4 regions of the Paenibacillus sp. FSL W8-0194 genome follow, and region 4 is predicted to be linked to each of the others. Evidence: predicted binding sites of a transcription regulator. Region 4 holds the regulator's gene; each other region holds the start of a gene.
What was found. Region 4 encodes Rex, which represses fermentation and respiration genes when NADH is low (regulators of the CRP and FNR family bind a similar motif). Its sites were predicted from a motif close to TTGTGAAATATTTCACAA; they were not measured.
Positions count from the first base shown of each region.

Region 1: nadA (quinolinate synthase NadA) is a predicted target of Rex. The motif match lies at 3,192-3,209, and genes of this name have one in related genera.
Region 2: MKY58_RS25935 (cytochrome ubiquinol oxidase subunit I) is a predicted target of Rex. The motif match lies at 2,845-2,862, and genes of this name have one in related genera.
Region 3: nirB (nitrite reductase large subunit NirB) is a predicted target of Rex. The motif match lies at 3,652-3,669, and genes of this name have one in related genera.

Region 1 is NZ_CP150205.1:5,978,367-5,983,901, reverse strand. It holds gene nadC (carboxylating nicotinate-nucleotide diphosphorylase) at 1-564, opposite strand, end outside; gene nadB (L-aspartate oxidase) at 554-2,170, opposite strand; gene nadA (quinolinate synthase NadA) at 2,209-3,147, opposite strand; gene ftsH (ATP-dependent zinc metalloprotease FtsH) at 3,559-5,535, opposite strand, start outside.
Region 2 is NZ_CP150205.1:5,610,784-5,616,318, reverse strand. It holds gene MKY58_RS25950 (ABC transporter ATP-binding protein) at 1-439, shown strand, start outside; gene MKY58_RS25945 (hypothetical protein) at 443-2,083, shown strand; gene MKY58_RS25940 (hypothetical protein) at 2,221-2,706, shown strand; gene MKY58_RS25935 (cytochrome ubiquinol oxidase subunit I) at 3,067-4,473, shown strand; gene cydB (cytochrome d ubiquinol oxidase subunit II) at 4,460-5,479, shown strand; gene cydD (thiol reductant ABC exporter subunit CydD) at 5,479-5,535, shown strand, end outside.
Region 3 is NZ_CP150205.1:854,159-859,693, reverse strand. It holds gene MKY58_RS03715 (formate/nitrite transporter family protein) at 123-884, opposite strand; gene nirD (nitrite reductase small subunit NirD) at 859-1,209, opposite strand; gene nirB (nitrite reductase large subunit NirB) at 1,225-3,630, opposite strand; gene MKY58_RS03700 (nucleotidyltransferase domain-containing protein) at 3,883-4,092, shown strand; gene MKY58_RS03695 (hypothetical protein) at 4,330-4,758, opposite strand; gene MKY58_RS03690 (zinc-binding dehydrogenase) at 5,161-5,535, opposite strand, start outside.
Region 4 is NZ_CP150205.1:2,171,707-2,177,241, forward strand. It holds gene dinG (ATP-dependent DNA helicase DinG) at 1-1,167, shown strand, start outside; gene MKY58_RS09675 (redox-sensing transcriptional repressor Rex) at 1,228-1,893, shown strand; gene MKY58_RS09680 (amidohydrolase) at 1,868-3,181, shown strand; gene MKY58_RS09685 (DUF5590 domain-containing protein) at 3,206-3,721, shown strand; gene MKY58_RS09690 (hypothetical protein) at 4,049-4,573, shown strand; gene MKY58_RS09695 (AAA family ATPase) at 4,573-5,535, shown strand, end outside.

The DNA.
Region 1 (5,535 bases), 2.2 Mb from region 4:
ATGGGTGCGAGCCCGTTCAACCGCCAGGCGAATTCCGCCCGCTCCTTTAATATGGTTGTCCTTAATCATGACGGCGTCATACAGCCCAAAACGGTGATTGGCGCCGCCCCCGACCCGCACGGCATATTTCTCCAGCATGCGGTGACCCGGCGTCGTTTTGCGCGTATCGACGAGCCGGGCAGGCAAACCTTCAAGCTTATCCACGAACATGCGGGTCCGGGTGGCGATGCCGGAGAGACGCTGCAAAAGATTCAGCGCAAGCCGTTCCCCCGTCAAAATATGGTGCGTGCTCCCTTCGACGACAGCCAGCACGGTCCCCTTCGTAACCCGGTCTCCGTCCTTTACGCAAGGCGTAAACGACAGTCCGGGATCCACCACTTGAAACACCAGCTCCGCAACCGGAATGCCGGCCACGACGCCGTCCTCCTTGGCATGAATGATGCCCTTGGACTCGTGGCCCGGGGGAATGGTGGCCATCGTCGTCACATCGCCGGATCCGACGTCCTCCTTCAACCATAAACGGATGGATTCCACCAAACCTTCGTTATATCCGTTAAACATCATCGCTGAATTCCTCCATCATTTCATCTTCGCGCCGCTGCAGCAGATGTTTGCGCCACACGGCGTCGTCTCTTTGAGGGTAATCTTCCCTGTAATGGGCGCCCCGGCTTTCCGTTCGTTCGAGCGCGGCCCGGGTTACCAGCATGCTGCTGGTCAGCATGTTGGCGAATTCGAACTCCTCTTTCTTCGTAAGCTCCGACTGGAAAATCGGCAGCTGCCGCTGCAGCTCCTCCATCCCTTTGCGGAGCATCGTTCCGGTGCGCCGCAGTCCGGCATACCGCACCATCACCTTCTGCAGCTTGAGCCGCCGTTCGATGACCGCCTGCTTGGGAGCGCCGGTCCGGCCCTCCAGCTGATGGGACAAGTCGATTGAACCGACCACGGGGGCCAAAGCGCGAATCCGGTTTACGATCCGTCTGCCGAACACGATCGCTTCGGAGAGCGAGTTGCTCGCCAATCGATTGGCCCCATGCACGCCGGTCGAAGAGACTTCCCCGCAGGCGAACAACCTGGCTACGCTGCTTTCCCCGTTCAGGTCCGTTTTGACGCCGCCCATCATATAATGCGCAGCCGGAGCGACGGGAATCCAATCCGTTGCCATATCCAGGCCATAGTTCATGCAGGTTTCGTAAATGGTAGGAAAACGGTGCTTGATAACGCCCTGCGGTTCGTGCGTAATATCCAAATACACGAAGGTCGCCTTCGTTTCCTCCATCTCGCTAAGGATGGCCCGGGCCACGATGTCCCGCGGCGCCAGCTCAAGCAGCTCGTGGTATTTTTCCATGAAGCGTTCGCCCTTGATGTTGCGCAGCACGGCCCCTTCCCCCCGCACCGCCTCGGAAATAAGGAAACGCGGGGCACCAGGGTAACAAAGCGCGGTCGGATGAAACTGGAGGAATTCCATGTCGCGGATTTGCGCGCCCGCCCGGTAAGCGATGGCAATTCCGTCCGCGGTAGCCACCTCTGGATTCGTCGTATAGCGATAAAGCTGTCCGGCCCCACCCGTGCACAGAGTGGTAGCCGCCGCCTTGACATACACTCTCTGGCCGTCGGGACGCTGCACGAGCGCCCCGACGCATTCGTTTCCGGTCGTTATGACGTCGATCACAAAATGATGCTCCCATACTTGGACGCGTTCATGGCCCCGTACCTGCGCCGCCAGCGCCCTAACGATCTCAAAACCCGTCGCGTCGCCGTTGGCATGCAAAATCCGGCGGCGGCTGTGGGCGCCCTCCTGCGTCAACGCAAGCTCCCCGTCGATCTCGTCGAAGGCCGTGCCCAGCCGGATCAGCTCTTTGACGCCTTCAGGCCCCTCATTCACGAGAATATCAACCGCGGCCGACGAGCATAACCCCGCGCCTGCCATCAGCGTATCCTCACGATGGTAAGCCGGAGAGTCGTCTTCCGAAGTCACGGCGGCGATTCCGCCTTGCGCATAGCGGGTATTGCTCTCCAGAAGGGCGTTTTTCGTAATCATAAGCACGTTCAGGTCTTTCCCCGCCTCAATGGCCGTATACAAGCCCGCAATGCCGGAGCCGACCACGATGACATCGGTTTCCACGCAAGGTAAGGACTGCAGGTCAAAATCAACCAAATACTGAGGAATCATTGCATCATTCACCTGTCTTAGAGAAAGAGTAGCGCATGCTACTGTACTTGTAACATGCGCTCTAAAGAAATCCGGGCCTTGTCTGCGACGGCCGGCGGTACGTAAATTTGCGGCTTCATCGTTTCAAGGCACTTCACCAATTTTTTAAGATTGTTTACCTTCATGTTCGGACATACCAAATATTTGGTCGCAAAATGGAAGGTCTTGTGCGGACTGTCCATGCGAAGCTGGTAGCCCGTGCCGTCTTCGGTTCCGACGATAAACTCCTGGCAATCCGACTTTTTGCAGTAATCGATGATCGCCGTCGTGCTGCCTACGAAATCTCCCATCGCAACCACTTCAGGACGGCATTCCGGATGCACGACGAACTGGGCGTTCGGATGTTTGGCTTTCATTTCCACAACGTCTTTTACGGTCAGCATGTCATGCGTATTGCAGTAACCTTCCCAAATGATCATTTTTTTGTCGGTATGCTGCTGTACGTAATGGCCGAGGTTTTTGTCCGGCACCCAGATGATCTCGTCGCAATCCAGCGATTGGATCACCTTCACCGCATTGGAAGACGTGCAGCAAATGTCCGTTTCCGCTTTCACGTCGGCGGAGGAGTTGATATATGTAACGACTTTGGCGTTCGGATGTTGGGCTTTCAGCTTGCGGAGCCCATCCACGTTCACCATGTCGGCCATCGGGCAGCCTGCGCGTTCGTCCGGAATCAAAACCGTCTTGTTCGGAGCCAAAATTTTGGCGCTTTCCCCCATGAAATGCACGCCGCAAAAAACGATCGTCTCCGCATCCGTTTGCGCGGCTTTCTGCGCAAGCAAAAAGGAATCGCCGCGGAAATCGGCAACCTCCTGAATTTCGTCCCGTTGATAATAGTGAGCCAAAATAATTGCGTTTCTTTCTTTTTTGAGCTGCATCAGCTTCTCGGTCAATTCCCGTTTTTGCTCCTCTTTATGCTGCAGCGCCAGAGCTTCCACCAGAAACCCACTCCTTTAATAAGGTCATCACATGATCCATGATATTGTGAAAATTCTCTCAAAGTTAGGTGTCTAAGCCTCGAGGTTTTTCAGTTATCAACTAATGTACACAAGGTTTCACGGGCTGTCAATTGGGCGGGAAGTTCGGCATAAACAGGTCCATCCGGCCAAAAAATCCTTATAGGGCGCATGTTTCGTGCATCCCTTCACAGCAAAAAAGCTTGATTGAAAAAATAAAAATTTTTCATGATGCTTGGCTCAGGCTCCTTCACGCAAAACGAAAACAACCTCATGCTCAGGACATACGCTGTGATCGACGGTTCCGTACTCATTGGGGTAAAGCTGCTAAAAAACAAAAAAACCCGGAAGACGATTGCCGTCGTCTTCCGGGTTTTGTATGTCCTGCTGGGTTTACGCTTTCGTACCTGGAGGCGTGCCTCCGTTATTCGGATCGTCTGCCGGCGGGTTCGTCGGATCGTTCGGAATGTCCGAAGAGCTCTTCGGAGCATCGTTCGGAATCTCATTCGTCGGCAAGTCGGCATTGTCCTCTTTGCCTTGAATGCGAACGCGAACGTCGCCGATCTCGTCGATTACGGGCGCGCCGCTTTCGGAGGAACCTCCGTTTTCACCGTCACGCGGTCCGTCTTCCGACAGGTATCCTTGTTCGATCAGCTCTTTGATTTGCTCCAGCTCCAGGGTTTCTTTCTCAAGCAGCGTATTCGCGATGAGATGAACCTCTTTGGCGTGTTTGGTCAACAAATCTTTACAACGCTGATAACATTCGTTGGTCATGCGCTGCATTTCCTGATCGATTTCATAAGCGATGGAATCACTGTAATTTTGCTCGTGTCCAAGATCGCGGCCAAGGAATACTTGGCCTTGGGACGAACCGAATTGCAGCGGTCCAAGCTTCTCGCTCATGCCGTATTCCATGATCATGCTGCGGACGATGTTGGTCGCCTGCTGGAAGTCGCTGTAAGCGCCCGTTCCGATTTCCCCGATAAAGAGTTCCTCGGATACGCGGCCGCCGAGAAGGCCTGTCACTTTATCCAGCAATTCCTGCTTCGTGACGAGCATGCGGTCTTCCTTCGGCATCATGATGACGTATCCGCCGGCACGGCCGCGAGGAATGATCGTTACTTTATGCACCATATCGGCGTTTTCCAGGAAGTAGCCGACAATGGTATGGCCCGCTTCGTGATAAGCGACGATTCGCTTCTCGCGTTCGCTGATCACGCGGCTGCGTTTTTCCGTACCGACAATGACGCGGTCGATCGCTTCGTCGACCTCGCGCATGGAAATATCCTTCCGGTTGCGGCGTGCCGCAAGCAGGGCAGCCTCGTTCATCAGGTTTTCCAGCTCGGCGCCGGTAAAGCCGGTCGTGCGTTTCGCTACCACGTCAAGCTTAACGTCTTTCGTGAGCGGCTTATTGCGTGCATGGACTTTCAGCACCGCTTCGCGGCCCTTCACGTCCGGACGGTCGACCGTGATTTGACGGTCAAAACGTCCCGGACGCAAGAGCGCAGGGTCGAGAATATCCGCACGGTTCGTCGCCGCAACGATGATGATGCCTTCGTTGCCGCCGAAACCGTCCATCTCTACGAGCAATTGGTTCAGCGTTTGTTCGCGCTCGTCATGGCCGCCGCCAAGACCGGCGCCGCGCTGACGGCCAACCGCATCGATTTCGTCGATAAATATAATACATGGCGCATTTTTCTTGGCGTTCTCGAACAAATCGCGAACGCGGGAAGCACCGACACCTACGAACATTTCCACGAAGTCGGAACCGGAAATGCTGAAGAACGGAACGCCGGCTTCCCCGGCTACCGCGCGGGCAAGGAGCGTTTTACCCGTACCCGGAGGGCCTACGAGCAGCACCCCTTTCGGAATGCGGGCGCCGACTGCGGCGAATTTCCGCGGATCCTTAAGGAATTCCACGACTTCGACAAGTTCCTGTTTCTCTTCATCGGCCCCGGCCACATCTTCGAATGTGACCCTCTTCTTCTCTTCATTATATAAGCGCGCACGGCTTTTGCCGAAGTTCATCACTTTGCCGCCGCCGCCCTGTGCCTGATTGAACAGGAAGAAGAAAAGAATGAACATGATAACCAAAGGAATCATGGAGGAGAGCAGCGTCAGCCAAATGCTTTCGCCTTCCATTTTCTTCTGGGTATAGCTCATGCCGGTCTTGTCGCTGGCGTCCACCAGCTCTTGGATCGCGGCATCCGTAGCCGGAATGTAGGTTGAGAAGCTGTCGGATTTAGCCCCTTCCGGTTTTTGATTATATTTACCGGTTACGAGATAGGCGTAACCGTCAAATTGAACCGTGATATCCTTCACATTGCCAGCCTTAATCTCTTGCCGAAATTCATCGTATCTAGGATTGTG
Region 2 (5,535 bases), 2.6 Mb from region 4:
TCATAAAGCGAGACGGCTGATGGCCAAATTCGGGCTCGAGGAGGTTTATTTCGACCGGATTTCCTCGTACAGCAAAGGGATGCGGCAGAAAGTGCTTCTCATCTCCAGCCTGCTGCATAACCCGGACATCCTGTTCCTCGACGAGCCGCTGAGCGGGCTGGACGCCAACAGCGTCATGATCGTAAAAGAGATTTTGGCGGCGCTGGCGGCCGAAGGCAAAACGATTTTTTATTCCTCGCATATTATGGACGTCGTCGAGAAGATCAGCAGCCGCATTTTGCTGCTTAACGGGGGGCAGATCGTCGCCGACGGCAGCTTCGAGGAGCTGCGGGAGCAGTCGCATGAACGGTCGTTGGAGCAAATTTTTAATGATTTGACCGGATTTCACGAATACAAGGATGTGGCGTCTTCGTTCGTGTCGATCGTTCAGGAGGTGTAGCGGATGGGTAGCGTGAAATGGCTGCGAATTCTGGATCCGCTGCGAGAGCTGTTTGAAAGATCGGGAGTCGACTACGAAATGATGCGCCGCATTTTGGAGGTCAAGCTGTTGATGGACGGCCGCAGGGTGCCGACGCTTATTCAGAAATCCTCCAAAACGGCTGACCCTGACAAGCAGTCCAACCAATTTATCAAGTCGCTGTGGATTTACGTCATTATCAGTGTCATCTTGGTGCCGTTTGTCGTCATGAAGACGAATTACATGTTTCAGATGGGCCTGGTGTTCGGCATCCTAATGTTCATGATCACGACATCCATGATCTCTGACTTTTCATCCGTAATGCTGGACGTGCGCGACCGGAACATTTTGTTTTCCAAGCCGGTGCAGCGCCGAACGATCAGTATGGCGAAGATGCTGCACGTGATGATTTACCTGCTGCTGTTGACCGGATCGTTGACCGTGGTGCCGCTTTTGGTCGGTTTATTTAGGCAGGGCGTCTTGTTTTTTCTACTTTTCCTTGTGGAAATCGTGCTGATGGACTTTTTTATCGTCGCGCTGACGGCGGCGCTTTACTGGCTTGTACTGCGTTTTTTCGACGGGGAGAAGCTGAAGGACATCATCAATTACGTTCAGATCGGGCTGACCATCGTCATGACGGTGGGCTATCAGTTTATCTCCAGATTGTTTAACTTCATCGATCTGAAGGTCGCATTTAGGCCGCAATGGTGGGAGATATTCATATTTCCGGCTTGGTTCGCCTCCCCGTTCGAATGGCTGCTTGGCGAAGGGAAGTCGCCGCTGGTTATCGTCTTTTCCATTCTTTCGGTCGTCGGGACATTGGCTGCCTGGGGGTTGTATTCGCTGTTGATGCCTTCATTCGAACGGAATTTGCAGAAGCTCGTCAGCCATCACGGGCGGGGCAAGTCGGGAGGTTTCCGCCTGCAGGAAGGTCTGGGCAAGCTCTTTTGCCGGGGGCAGCTCGAAAGGCTCTTTTTCCGCTTTTCCTGGGACATGATGGGCCGGGAACGGGACTTTAAACTCAAGGTGTATCCGCAGCTTGGCTTTTCGATCGTCTTTCCGTTCATTTTCATGTTCAACATGCTGCGTTCGGAAGGCGGTTTTGCCGCCATGAGGACGGGCAAAGGGTTCCTGTTCCTGTACTTCTGCGCGCTGATGATCCCGAGCATCATCATGATGCTCAAATATTCGGGCAACTATAAAGGGGCTTGGATCTACCAAACCGCGCCGCTGACGGATACCGCGCCCGTCTACAAAGGCGCGCTGAAAGCCATGATCGTCCGGCTGTTTGCTCCGGTGTTTATTTTGCAGGCCGTCATCTTTCTGATTATTTTCGGCGCGAGGATTATTCCGGAACTCATCGTCATTCTGCTCGGGGTGCTGCTTTACGCGGTCGTCAGCTTTATGGCGCTGGAGAAGGGACTGCCGTTTTCGCAGCCGTTTCAAGGCTCGCAATCCGGCAGCGGGTTCGTCATTTTTGGGCTTTTAGTGCTGCTCGGCGTCTTCGCGGGTGCGCATTTTGGCTTTACATTTTTACCTTACGGCGAGTATTTATATATGCTGCTTCTGCTCGTTCTGAATCTCCTGGCTTGGAAGCTGGCTTTCCGCGAGCTGCCTGCGTCTTAAGTACCTGAATAGGTAAAATTACCCGTTCTTGCTCCAGCGAAAAAAATTTGCACTTTCCTGCCTATATTTCACACTTTGATTATGGTACAAAGAAGTAGTACATTAATAGATGAAATCATAAGGAGGTTTCTGAATTAATGTTCTATGAAGACAATGAGAACCTGACCATCATGACCTACACCTTGAATAGTGGCATTAAAGGAACTGTACCTTTATCGAATAAGCAAATTCAGGAATGGATCGAGTGCTATCGCACCGATGCGAAATTCATTACAGCTATTGGCAAGGAGTTTTTCGGCCTTAATCCAGAGCTGGTCGCGGATTTCAAAGTGCATAACCGTTTCTCCAACTACGCCGAAGTCATCAAGCCCGTAGGCAACCGCCCCACGGAATCGGATAATACCGATCAGCTGTCCAAAGCGTATGAAGAGAACCGCGTGTACTTCAAAGTCGACTGCAAATGCGGCACGACTTACACGACCTATTCCCAGTACTACACGACCAAATGGTATTGTTCCAAATGCAACGAGATCGTGTTTTTGGACAAGAAGAAGGGCAAAGTGGCTACGGACAAAGGCGATGCCTGGTACATGACGAACAAGTATTACGTAGCAAGAGACTAGCAGGAATTTGCGCGAAACGCCCGCCGTCCGGGCGAGAAGATATAGAGGAAATCCGAACCATTAAGGGACTGCTTTCGGGCCGCGTGCGGCTTGGAACGGTCCCTTTTGTTTGGGGCGATGCCTAAAATTTTTAATATTTTGTGACATAATTCACATAAGTGGGCTTTTGGACCTAAGATTGTGACATTTATCACATTTAGAATCCCGATGCTCTGCCAGAATACAGGAAGAAGGGGATTTTGCAGCCCGGAAGCGCGAAAGCCGGGTTTTGCAAAATGCCGAGGAAAACAAAAGGATGGGGTATTCGAATCCATCGCCCAAGGGTTCTAACTTGAAAACTATGAGAAAGAGGGAAGAACAATGGACGTAATTATGCTGTCGCGGATTCAGTTTGCGGCGACGACGATTTTTCACTTTTTCTTCGTGCCCGTGTCCATCGGCCTGGCGTTTACGATCGCCATCATGGAGACGATGTACGTCGTCAAAGGCAAAGAAGAGTACAAACGGATGGCGAAGTTCTGGGGCAAGCTGTTCCTGATCAACTTCGCGATCGGAGTCGTGACGGGCATTCTGCAGGAATTCCAGTTCGGCATGAACTGGTCGGCGTATTCCCGGTTCGTCGGCGACGTATTTGGCGCTCCGCTGGCGGTAGAGGCGCTGCTTGCCTTTTTTATGGAATCGACGTTTATCGGACTTTGGATCTTCGGCTGGGAACGGCTTTCGAAAAAAGTGCATGCGCTGTGCATCTGGCTGGTTGCCATCGGGACGATTCTGTCCGCGTTTTGGATTTTGGCGGCGAACTCTTTCATGCAGCGTCCCGTCGGTTTTACGATCAACAACGGCCGGGCCGAAATGAACGACTTTTTGGCGCTGATCACGAACGGCCAGCTGCTGCTGGAGTTCCCGCATACGATATTGGCCGCGTTTATGACGGGCGCATTCCTCATTGCCGGGGTCAGCGCGTATAAGCTGCTCAAGAAACAAGACGTGCCGTTCTTCAAAAAATCGTTTGTGATCGCCACCGTCATCGGGCTTGTTTCCTCGATCGGCGTGGCGCTTGTCGGTCACCAGCAGGCCCAATATCTGGTCAAAACCCAACCGATGAAAATGGCTGCAACCGAAGCGCTTTGGGAAAACAGCGGCGACCCGGCGCCGTGGACGGTGACGGCGTTCATCGATACGGAAAACCAGCGAAATACCGGGGAGTTCCAGATCCCTTACCTGCTCAGCTTTTTGTCTTACAGCAAGTTTTCGGGCGAAGTGCAGGGCATGAAAGAGCTTCAAGCACAGTATGAGCAGCAATACGGCCCAGGCGATTATATTCCTCCGGTGCGCACGACCTTCTGGAGCTTCCGGATCATGGTGGCGAGCGGTACGCTGCTCATTCTGCTCAGCATGTACGGGGTATACTTGGCCGCGCGCAAAAGATTGGAAAACGGCAACAAATGGTTTATGCGCCTGATGGTTTTTGCGATTTCGCTGCCGATCATCGCCAATACGTCGGGCTGGATCATGACGGAAATCGGACGCCAGCCATGGACCGTGTTCGGACTGATGACGACCGCCGACGGCGTGTCCCCGAGCGTGACCGCGGGTCAAGTGCTGTTTTCGTTGATCGCCTTCGTAGCCATTTATGCCATACTGGCCGTCGTGATGGCCTACCTGTTTATCCGCGTCATCCAAAAGGGACCGTATGCCGCCGAAACGCAGGCGGAAACGTCCAGCGATCCATTCGATAAGGAGGAATACCGCCATGCTATCTCTTAATGAGCTGTGGTTCGTGCTCGTCGCGGTGCTGTTTACGGGGTTCTTTTTCCTCGAAGGTTTTGATTTCGGCATCGGGATGTCGACGGGCATTTTGGCGAAAACCGATACCGAACGCCGGGTGCTGATCAATTCCATCGGCCCGTTCTGGGATGCCAACGAGGTGTGGCTACTGACGGCCGGAGGCGCGATGTTCGCGGCATTTCCGAACTGGTACGCCACGTTGTTCAGCGGGTTTTACACGCCGCTGGTGCTGCTGTTGCTTGCGCTCATCGGGCGGGGGGTCGCCTTTGAATACCGGGGCAAGGTGGAAAAGGCGTCCTGGAAAAAAACATGGGATATCGTCATCCTGCTCGGCAGCCTGCTGCCGCCGCTTCTGCTGGGCGTCGTGTTCGCCGATTTGATTCAAGGCTTGCCGATCGACCGGGCGATGGAAATGAAAGCTTCGTTTTTCGGCGATATCGTCAACTTCTATTCCGTGGTCGGCGGCCTGACGATGGTGGTGCTTTGCCTTGTGCACGGCCTGCTGTTTGCGACGCTGCGGGTGACGGGCGACCTTCAGGCCCGCGCGCGCCGCATGGCCCGCAGCCTGATGGTTCCGCTTGCGGTACTCGTTGTCGCGTTCTTTACGCTGACGTATTTCAACACGGGCATTTTTGAAGCACATGGCGGCATCTTGGCGGGCGTGCTTGCGGCTTTGGCCATCGCGTTCGTGCTTGCGGTCGTGTTTTCCGGCAAGAAAAAAGACGGCTGGGCGTTTGGCATGACCGGGGCGGTGATCGCCATGACGATCGCGACGTTTTTCATCGGATTGTTCCCGAACGTCATGATCAGCTCGATCGACGCCGCCTTCAACTTGACGGTGGACAACGCGGCTTCCGGACATTATTCGCTGAAAGTGATGACGATCGTGGCTTTATCCCTGCTGCCTTTCGTGCTCGGCTATCAAATCTGGAGCTATTTTGTCTTCCATAAACGGGTTCACGAGAAAGGCCATTTGGAATATTAATGGATCGGAATTTGCTCGGCTATAAAGGGATAAAGCCAATTCTTGCCGCCTCACTC
Region 3 (5,535 bases), 1.3 Mb from region 4:
GCGTTTCTATGCGCCCCTACCGGCATCCGGCCAGGCAAAAAAGCCGCCGTCCCCGCTTTCGTAAAGCAGCGACAGGCGGCATGCCTGCATTTCTATAGAGCAGTCCTGTTTTGCCCTGCCCCTTAATCCCTCGCAATATACCAATAAGCGATGCCGACGAACAAAATGCCGCCGACCATGTTGCCGAGCGTGACCGGGATCAAATTCGCGGCCATTCCCGCCCACGAGACCGTCTCCGGATGCGGGATGAACAGCGAAATCGACAGCAGCGTCATGTTCGCCACGCTGTGCTCGAACCCGGAAGTAATAAAGGCGAACAGGCACCAGAAAATCATGACCAGCTTCGCGATTTCTTCCTTCAGCTTCATGGAGCACCACACCGCGAGACAAACGAGCGTATTACACAAAATGCCGCGCATGAACAGCTCCATAAACGGCGCATTCATCTTGGCGCTTGCCGCGCTGTTGATAAAATCGGCCGTGCCGCCCTTCGCAAGACCTGTAAATACGAAAATCGCCGCTACCAGCATGGACCCGGCAAAATTGCCGGCATAGCTGTACAGCCATATTTTGACCGTATCCAGCCAGGTCGTCTTTTTATTCAGCGTGCTGACGACCATAACGAAGTTGTTTCCGGTAAACAGATCCGATCCGGCCATCAAAACAAGACTCAAGGCGATGCCGAAGCTGACCCCCATCACGATTTTCGTGGCGGGAGCATGGGCCGGGGACAACAACCCGCCAATCGTAAAGATCAGGATGATGCCAAAACCAACGAACAGGCCGGCCAGCATCGAAGACACAAGATATTTCCCCAAACTCCGGTTCAGCAGGTTTACCTTGCCGATCCCGGCGTTTTCAACGATTTGGATCGTGTTTTGCATGATGCTTCCGCCCCCCAACATAGACGTAACCGTCGATCACCGCGGTTTCGTACGTGGCGATGCAGCCGTCGTCCGGTTTTTGCACGTCACCCGTCGCCAGCGAGATTTTCCAATCATGCAGCGGGCAAAACACGTACTCGCCCGACACGATTCCCTCGGCCAGCGGCCCGTTTTTGTGCGGGCACCGGTTGCCTACGGCGCGCACCTCGCCGCTCGACAGCCGGAATAACGCGATCGTTTCGTCCCGCACCTGAACCTCCTTGCCGATCAGCGGCTTCAGGTCCTCCAGCTTCATCACTTTCACCAGTTCCTTTGTAGCGCTCATGCGGTTCCCTCCCCGTTATGGTTTTTCCACCATGTACATGCTGCGGCGTTCCTCGTTGTCGAGCGCGGCTTTCCAGGCTTCGCGGTAGGTTCTTTTTGCCGCCTCGAACCGGTCAACCAAAATCTCGATTTCCGCTTCATCCGCCAGCATTTGGCGCACCCAATCCGCGCCCATCCGGTTCACCCAAGGGGCCGTGCGTTCGCCGTAGATGCCCGTTTCCCGATACAGCTGCACGTAGGCTTTGGCCAGACGAATCACATCCTCTTCCGTTGCCACCGTCGTCAGGCTGTCGCATTCCCGGACCTCGGTGCCGCCGTTGCCGCCGAAATAAAGCTGATATCCGTTCTCTACGCACACCACGCCAAAATCCTTCGTCAGCACCTCGGCGCAATTCCGCGGGCAGCCGGTGACGCCCATTTTCATTTTGTGCGGCGTGTCGACCATCTCGATCTCCTGCTCTAGCCGAATGCCGAGCCCGAGCGAATCCTGCGTGCCGAAGCGGCAAAATCTCGAGCCGACGCACGACTTCACGTTCCGCAGCGATTTCGAGTAGGCATACCCCGAGCGCATCTCCAGCTCTTCCCACACTTTAGGGACATCCTCTTTTTTCACGCCGTACAGGCCAATGCGGCTGGCCCCCGTGATTTTCACCAGCGGCACCTCGTATTTTTTCGCCACTTCGCCGATGCGGATCAGATCCTCCGGCGTCGTCGTGCCGCCATACATCCGCGGAATGACGGAGAAGGTGCCGTCCTTCTGGATGTTGCCTTCCATCCGCTCGTTGACGTACCGGGAAGCCTTGTCGTCGGCATACGTCTCGGGACGCAGCATCCGCAAGTAGTAGTTCAACGCCGGACGGCATTTGGAGCAGCCTTCCTCATGCGCAAACCCAAGCACGATGCGCACTTCCCTTGGCGACTGCAGCCCTTTCTCCTTGATCGCGGCGACGACCTCGTCGCGGGAAAGCGTGGTGCAGCCGCACATGCCGGCCGCTTTTTGCGCCGATGCATCGAATTTGTCGCCGAGCGTATGCGCGAGGATCGCTTCGACCATGCCGCGGCATTTGCCGCACGAGCCGCCGGCTTTCGTCAAAGATTTGACTTCGTCGAAGGTCGTTAATCCATGTTCGAGGATCGCGCCGACGATTCTTCCTTTCGTCACGCCGTTGCATCCGCAGATCGTCTCGTCCGCGCTGATCGCCGCCACGTCCAGTCCGCCGTCATCCCCGGCTTTGTGCAGCACCGATGCGCTCGTATATTCCTGAATATCGCTTCCTTTTTTCAGCATGTTGAACAGCCGGTTGCCGTCCGAAACATCCCCATAGAGAACGACCCCGACGACCTTTCCGTCACGGACCAACACCTTTTTATAGGCTCCGGCAAATTCGTCCTGCACCACGATTGCCTTCGTGTGCTCGTCGGCATGAATTTCACCGCCGCTGAACAGATCACAGCCCGCCACCTTCAACTGCGTCGACAACACGCTGCCATGGTACCCTTCCGTCGGCCGGCCTGTCAGATGGTCTGCAAGCACAACGCCCTGCTCATACAGCGGCGCCACCAATCCATAAGCGATGCCGCGGTGCTCGGCGCATTCGCCGACCGCATATACGCAAGGGTCCGACGTTTGCATGACGTCGTTGACCTGGATGCCCCGGCCCACCGCCAGCCCCGCGTCACGCGCCAGCGCGACGTTCGGCCGGATGCCGACGGCCATCACGACAAGGTCGCATTCGACGCTGGTGCCGTCTTCGAATCGCAGCCCTTGCACCCGGCCGTCGCCGTAGATTTCCGTCGTTTTTTTCTCCATCAGGAACTTCATGCCCTGGGCTTCCAAGTCCCGCTGCAGCAGCTTCGCGGCTGCCGGGTCCAGCTGCATCTCCATCAAGTACGGCAGCAAATGCACGACATGCACGTCCATCCCTTGGTTCATCAGCCCGCGCGCCGCTTCTAGGCCCAACAGTCCGCCCCCGATAACGACCGCCTTTTTGTAGCGTTTGGCCGCTTCCAGCATCATTTTGGTGTCGTTAATCGTCCGGAAGCCGATCACGCCGTCGAGCGTATGCCCCGGTACCGGCAGAATAAACGCGCTGGACCCCGTCGCGATAATCAGCTCGTCATAAGGCACCACGCTTCCCCGATCCGTCGTGACTTGTTTTGCTTCCCGGTCGATCGCCACCGCGCGCTCATTCGCCAGCAAATGTATATCATTGGATTGATACCAATCCCAATCGTTGATCGTAATTTCCTCGAACGTCGTTTTGCCCTGCAGCACAGGGGACAACATGATGCGGTTGTAGTTCGGATAAGGTTCGTCTCCGATCATCGTCACATCATAGCGCTCGCGGTCGCGGCGAAGGATCTCCTCGATGCACCGTGCTCCCGCCATTCCGTTGCCAATCATCACCAATCTTTTTCGCATTGCCACGCCTCCTGTGCAACATTGTGAAATCTATTACATGTTAAGCGTAGCTGATTTTCAAGGATTTGGATGTAACAAAGATCATAGACGTGGAAGTAAGGTTCAAATTTGGGAAAAGAAAAATTTTGAGGAATTTTTAATATTGGGAGGCTGAGGCGGACCAGATTTTTTAAACGATCTACTACCTATTCGCTAAAGAGCCAAATCGTTTATGATGAGATAAAGTCAAACTTGGAAGCGGAGTGAAAAAACATGGATGCGCAAGCGATCATTTCAAACATCGTAGAAGTTCTAAAGCAAGTCGACGGCATGCAAGCCCTGGTATTGGGCGGTTCAAGAGCGAAGGGAACGCATCATCCCGGCTCCGATATCGATATCGGCATTTATTATAATCCCGCCCCCTTTGTTCAAATCGGAAAAGAATCCGAACTGATCCGCGATGTACGTTACGTTCCCGCCTAAATCCCCTATCATAGTTTATGTTACCCGTATAAAGCCCGGGTTCATAAATTCCTAAATCCCAAACACGAAAAACGACAGGATAATCATATCCTGCCGCTTGGCGATACTAACATCGGATCATGTCTGCATCAGATCTTTGTTCCAGGTCGCTGAAAACGCAGATGCAAGAGTTGCGGAAATACAGCTTGAAAAGCTTTTGCAAAAGAATGGTTATCGTTCATGCTGACGTTCGATCTATTATTTTACTGCGGTATACGTAACCACAGTCGAATAGGAAGTATGCATTTTCTTATCCTTAATCACGACATGAACCCGCATGTTATGATCCGCCGCATACAAAACTTCGGTCTGAAGCTGCGCATTGGCCGAAAGCGCCGTAGCCGCCATGACCACTGTCGCGCCGCCCCCCAGGAAACCGATCAAGGTTTCGGCGATGGTTGCCCCGCCGCTTGTCATTCCTCTCATCACGCTGGCCATATGTTTGACTTGATCTTTGGAAAGGTAATAAGAACCAAGGACAATGTACTCGTCGCTGCTGCTGGAGCCCGAACCGATATAATCGCTGGCGTGCGCACTAGGGTTGGCGATATTCGCCACTGGCAAAAAACCGCTGAGTCCGAGAGTCAAAGAAAGAATAGCCGCCGTACTTTTCACCGTTTTTTTCATCGTGCTACCTCTTTTCGCTTGGATTTTTTCTCGCGCAACTCTATTTCCGCACTCTCTTATCCCTCTTTTCATAGACCTTGTTTGAAGTGTACCAGCAATATGCAAAAGGTTACAAACCCCAAAAATGGTGATATTCAGCTAAATATAGCCATTTTCATCCATAACATTTTTCTCCCAAATAATTGCAATTATGCCTATAAGAACCCATTTTCCGGCCATCCATGATAGGGAACGATTTTGCTTTTTTGCAAAATTCCTCGAAATAACTCCCCAATGCTTGGAGAGAACATCCTTCCAAAGGCTGCAGAAAACCGTTGAAGTTCCCTGGGGAAAGTCTCACTTTGACGGGGCTAGCGGGGAATGTTAGGGCTCCCGACAGTTCAGCTGTATTTCGGCCAAAGTTTACATGCCTTCAAATCCTTCCAAAACGATCTTGCCGAGCATGCTGCCGGACAGACTTTTGCGGAAGGCTTCTTTCATGTTATCCGGATTCAGGGGCGTTAACCGCTCTTTTAGGGTTGTTCGGATTTTCCCCGCATCCACCCCATGGGACACCTCATTCAGCAGCCGGTGCTGCTCGATCATATCCTCCGTCTGGAACATCGAACGGGTGAACATCAGCTCCCAAACCAGCGTCACGCTTTTTGCAAAAAAAGCTTCAAGATCAACCGGCTGTTCGAACGGCAGGATCGAGCAGATTTTACCTTGCGGCAAAATGACTTTCTTCATCTCGTTCAAATGCTGATCCGGACTATTTAATACAAAAATGTACTTCAC
Region 4 (5,535 bases):
GGAGAATCCGGGCAATATGTGCTGAGGCTCCAGCCGTCGAAATGGCCGCAGGAATGGGAAACATTGAAGGCGATGGAGAACCAGATCCATGTGAAAATGAGCGAAATCGTCCGCCGCGGCGAAAAAATGCTGGCTGAATACAAGGAAAACGAAGACGATTACAGCGCGGACAGCCTGATAACGGATCTTAGCGGCCTGTTCAAGGACCTGGCTGCCGAACGGGACGATCTGCGGACGTTCATGAATCTGGACGATGCCACCGTCGTTTATTGGATGGAGGCAAGCAGCCATTTCCGCAGCAAATCGCTTCAGCTGTATGCGGTTCCGGTGGACGTCAGCAAACAGCTCAAGGAGTTGTTTTTCGATAAAAAGAAAAGCGTTATATTAACGTCGGCTACTTTGTCGGTGGACAAGTCCTTCCAATACATGATCGATAATCTGGGTCTGCAGGAAGACCAGGAGAGCGGCAGGCTGGTATCCGTGCAGCTTCCTTCCCCGTTCAAATACCGCGACCAGGCATTGCTGGTCATTCCGCGGGATTTCCCGAGCGTAAAAGGAAGCGTCGGCGATCCGGTGTTCGTGGACACCCTCGTGCGGTCCCTGGCCGACGCGGCGATCGCAACCCATGGCCGAATGCTGGTGCTGTTCACCTCGTACCGGATGCTCCGGCAGGTGCATGAACCGCTGAAAAACGCCCTTGCGGGCAGCGATATTACCGTGCTCGGCCAAGGCGTGGACAGCGGCAGCCGCACCAAGCTCATTCGCCGGTTTCAAGACAGCAGCGCTTCGGTGCTGCTCGGTACGAGCAGCTTCTGGGAGGGAGTCGATATCCCCGGCGAAGCGTTGACCTGCCTGGCGATCGTAAGGCTTCCGTTCCAGCCGCCGAATCACCCGCTGAACGAAGCGAAAGCCGAACTTTTGCAGCGCCAGAAGAAAAATCCGTTCATGAAGCTTTCCGTGCCGCAGGCGGTCATCCGCTTTAAGCAGGGCTTCGGCCGCTTGGTTCGTACGGCGAATGACCGCGGAATCGTCATCGTTTACGATACGCGCGTAATCGAGTCTTACTACGGGAAATATTTTCTCTATTCCTTGCCGGGGCCAAAGATGGAGCATATGAATACGGAAAAAATGGTTCCCCGTATATCTGAATGGCTTCAAGAAGGTTAAAACGACCCTTTTCATAGGATCGAACGATAGAAATTAAGCTGTTAAATAGGGGGAACATGCATGAAATCGGAGAAAATTTCCGAAGCGGTCGTCCGCAGATTGCCTGTATATTTACGTTATTTGAATGATTTGCACAAGCGGGAGGTAGCGACGGTCTCCTCCCAGGAGCTTGGCCAGCGACTGGACCTGAACCCGGCTCAAATCCGCAAGGATCTTGCGTATTTCGGGGATTTCGGCCGGAAAGGGATCGGATACGACGTTTCGTACCTGATCGAAAAAATCCGCCACATCCTGAACCTGGATCAGCAGATCAACGCGGTGCTGGTGGGCGCCGGCAACCTGGGACAGGCGCTTTCCAACTACAACTTTTACCTGCGCGAAAACATTAAAATCGTGGCGGTCTTTGACGAAAATCCGAAAAAAATCGGCAAAAAAATCAATACGCTGACGGTGCAGCCGATGGAAGAGATCACGGATACGATCAAAAACCGGAATATCCGGATCGGCATCATTACGGTGCCCGCCGTCGAGGCCCAGAACGTGGCCGACCAGCTTATTGGCGCCGGGATCGAGGCGATCCTGAACTTCGCGCCGACCATTCTGAAGGCGCCGGCCAACATCCGGATTCATGCGGCGGACTTTACGACCGACCTGCTGAGCTTGGCATATTATTTGGATAACGGAAAGGAAGGTTCTGCCGATGACGGAGAACAAGACAAAGAATAAATGGATCATTGCGAACGGCAGCTTTGCCGTGCCTGACAAAGACAAGCCCGTAATCCAGGGCTGCATGGTCATCGAAGGCGACCGCATTGCCTATATAGGGGAAGAAATGCCGGAGCTTGAAAACGAAGTTCCCGTATTCGACGGGACGCATCTGTTTTTTATGCCCGGATTGATCAATACGCACGGACATGCAGCGATGTCGCTGCTGCGGGGGTACGGGGACGACCTGGCCCTGCAAATTTGGCTGCAGGAGAAAATGTGGCCGATGGAAGCCAAGTTTACCTCCTCCGACGTCTATTGGGGAACGGCGCTGTCGGTGCTGGAAATGCTCAAGGGCGGGACGACGACCTTCCTGGACATGTATGACCATATGGACCAGGTCGCCAAGGTGACCGAAGAGTCGGGAATCCGCGCGTCCCTGATGCGGGGCGTCATCGGGTTATGCTCCGAGGACATTCAGCGTCACAAGCTGAACGAGGCGATCCAGTTCGCACGCGATTGGAACGGCAAGGCGGACGGCCGGATCACGACGATGATTTCGCCGCACGCGCCGTATACATGTCCTCCGGATTTCATCGAGAAATTCGTGCAGGCTGCGTTTGACCTGGATTTGCCGATGCATACCCATATGTCCGAAACGATTGCCGAGGTTGAGCAAAACGTTCGGGATTACGGCTTGCGTCCGGTCGCCCATTTGGAGAAGCTCGGCGTATTTTCAAGACCGTCCCTGGTCGCCCATGCCGTTCACTTGACCGATGAAGAAATCGGCATTTTGGCGCGCAACAACGTGGCCGTATCTCACAATCCGGGCAGCAACCTGAAGCTGGCGAGCGGCGTGGCCCGCGTGACGGATCTGCTCAAAGCGGGCGTAACGGTCTCGCTCGGCACCGACGGCGCGGCCAGCAACAACAATTTGGACATGTTCGAGGAAATGCGTCTTGCGGCGCTCATCCACAAAGGGGTGTCCGGCGACCCGACGGCGGTTCCGGCTTACGAGGCCTTGAAAATGGGAACGGTATACGGAGCGCAATCCCTTTTCCTGCAGGACGTCGGTACCCTTGCGCCGGGCATGAAAGCCGATTTTATCGCACTAAATACCGATCAAGCCCATTTTCTTCCGCATACCGATCTGATTTCCCACGCGATCTACTCGGCTAGCGGCAAAGACGTCGAACATGTGTGGGTGGACGGCAAGCAGATCGTGAAGCATGGCGCGTGCCTGACGATGGACGAAGAGCGCATCCGCCGGGAAGCCCAAGCCGCGTTCGAAGGTCTCTTGTCGCGGTAAGAACGGCCAAAGATAGGGGAACTTATGCTAAAGAACAAAAAGAAATGGATTTTTCTCGGCATCGTCGCGTTTCTGCTGATCGTGTTCGGGCTTTACCGTTATTACATATACGTAACGCAGGATATCCGCGCGCAAGAGACGGCGGCCATTCTGAAGGCCAAACAGGAGACAAGCCTCGTGAAGGTGACCGAAGCCCAAAAATCGGTATGGGATACGATCTGCTGGGCGATCGAAGGGTTGGACAAAGACAACCGTCCGATCATGGTGTGGGTGACGATGGACGAAAACGGCAAAGTGAAATCGGGCGAGGGCGCGGTGCATGAAGAGCTGCTCTCAAACGGCATGTCGGAAAATCAGATCAAGGAAAAAGCGACGAAGGAAATTCCGGACGTCAAAAAGCTGAAGGCCGTGCCCGGGATGTACAACGGCGAATACGCATGGCAGCTTTTTTACTGGTCCAAGGATCATTATTATTATCAATTCTACCGGTTCAGCGACGGCCAAAGCATCGGGGGACCGTTTACGCTGCCTAACCGGTAATCCGTCTAAACGCATTGATGCGAATCATTAGCTAATAAATGGAAAAGAACCTCATGAAAATGGGGTTCTTTGGCGTGCGCAGGATAATATTTTAAATACTTTCACACATTACCTTCGATTAAGTATATACGATGTGATATACTCTATATTGTGATTCAAAGATATACTCTCTGAAAATGGTGTGACCGTCGTGTTTAATGCAGATCGAAGAAGCTTGGAATGACCGTGTCTTAGAAGCTTTGTTTAAAGCTCCTTTGCCGCGGTTGTCTATTTTTCGTATGATATAGATAAGATAAGTTTTTTAGAATAAGAGAGGAGGACAACGTTTTGAAACTGCGTCCAATACCAATTGCGCTTACTGTTGTCATATCGGCGGCGGTGCTGTTCGGCGGATGGTTCGTTTATCGCCAGACGACGATGCAAGGGCCGCTGCAAAAAATCGTTCAAAATTATAAAGGCGTCAACAACGCCCAATTCGATATTACCCGCAATCAGATCAATCTGAAACTGGATTTGAAGCCTGACACGAACTTATCGGGACTTGTAAACCAAATTACGACCAAAGGAAAATCGGTGGTGGGCAACCGCAAGCTGAAATTCGATTTCGTGGACCATTCCTCCGAGAAGCTGAACCGTTTCTGGAATTCCGCGATGTTCTCCGTCGCCGAAGCGATGGACAACAAGAAATATACCGAAATTCCGGCCAAGCTGGAGCAGCTGGCCAAAGATTCCGGCATCAAAACCCAAACGGAGATGGATACCGACAACGTGTATATCAGCCTTAGCGACGGCGATTCCAGCAAGTTTATCGTGCTGCCCCGGAACCCCGCGAAGATAGGGGTGTGGGAATAATGCCAAGATGGACCAAAGAGGTGCTGGTCGGTTTCGTTCCGGTATTGCTCATATTTTTGGCTTATATCGGCGTCAATATCATTCCACTGATCATTGCGGCGCTGCTGATCGGCGGGCTGCTTTTCATGGCGAGCGTTCGCGGCGGACTGGCCGTAGGAGCCGGGGCGGAGCGCAAACGCAAAAAAAGAGGGCCCAAGAAGCTGACGTTCGAAGAAATCGGCGGGCAGGATCATGCGAAGCAGGAGCTGATGGAGGCCCTGGACTTTTTGATCAAGCATGAAGAAATCCGCAAGCTCGGCATCCGTCCTTTGAAAGGGATTCTGCTGACGGGACCTCCGGGAACCGGGAAAACGCTGATGGCGAAGGCGGCCGCGCATTATACGGATTCCGTATTCGTGGCTTCGTCCGGCAGCGAATTCGTCGAAATGTACGTCGGCGTCGGCGCCGGTCGCGTGCGCGAGCTGTTCCGCGAAGCGCGCAACCGCGCCGTGAAGGAAAACAAGCAAAGCGCGATCATCTTCATCGATGAAATCGACGTGATCGGCGGCAAACGCGAAGGCGGCCAGCAGCGCGAATACGATCAGACGCTGAACCAGCTGCTGACCGAAATGGACGGGATATATTCGTCCGACAGTCCGAGAATTTTGCTTATCGCGGCAACGAACCGCAAGGAAATGCTCGACAGCGCGCTGCTCCGTCCGGGACGTTTCGACAGGCATATCCAGGTCGACCTGCCCGATAAAAAGGGGCGCGAGCATATTCTCCGGCTGCATGCAAAAAACAAGCCGCTTAAAGAGGGCGTCGACCTCGGGAAAATCGCCGAGGAATCCTTCGGTTTTTCCGGGGCGCAGCTCGAGAGCGTCATGAACGAGGCAGCCATTTACGCGATGCGCGAAGGCTTAAAAGAAATCGAACAAAAACATTTGTCCATGTCCATAGACAAGGTGATGATGGGCGAACGC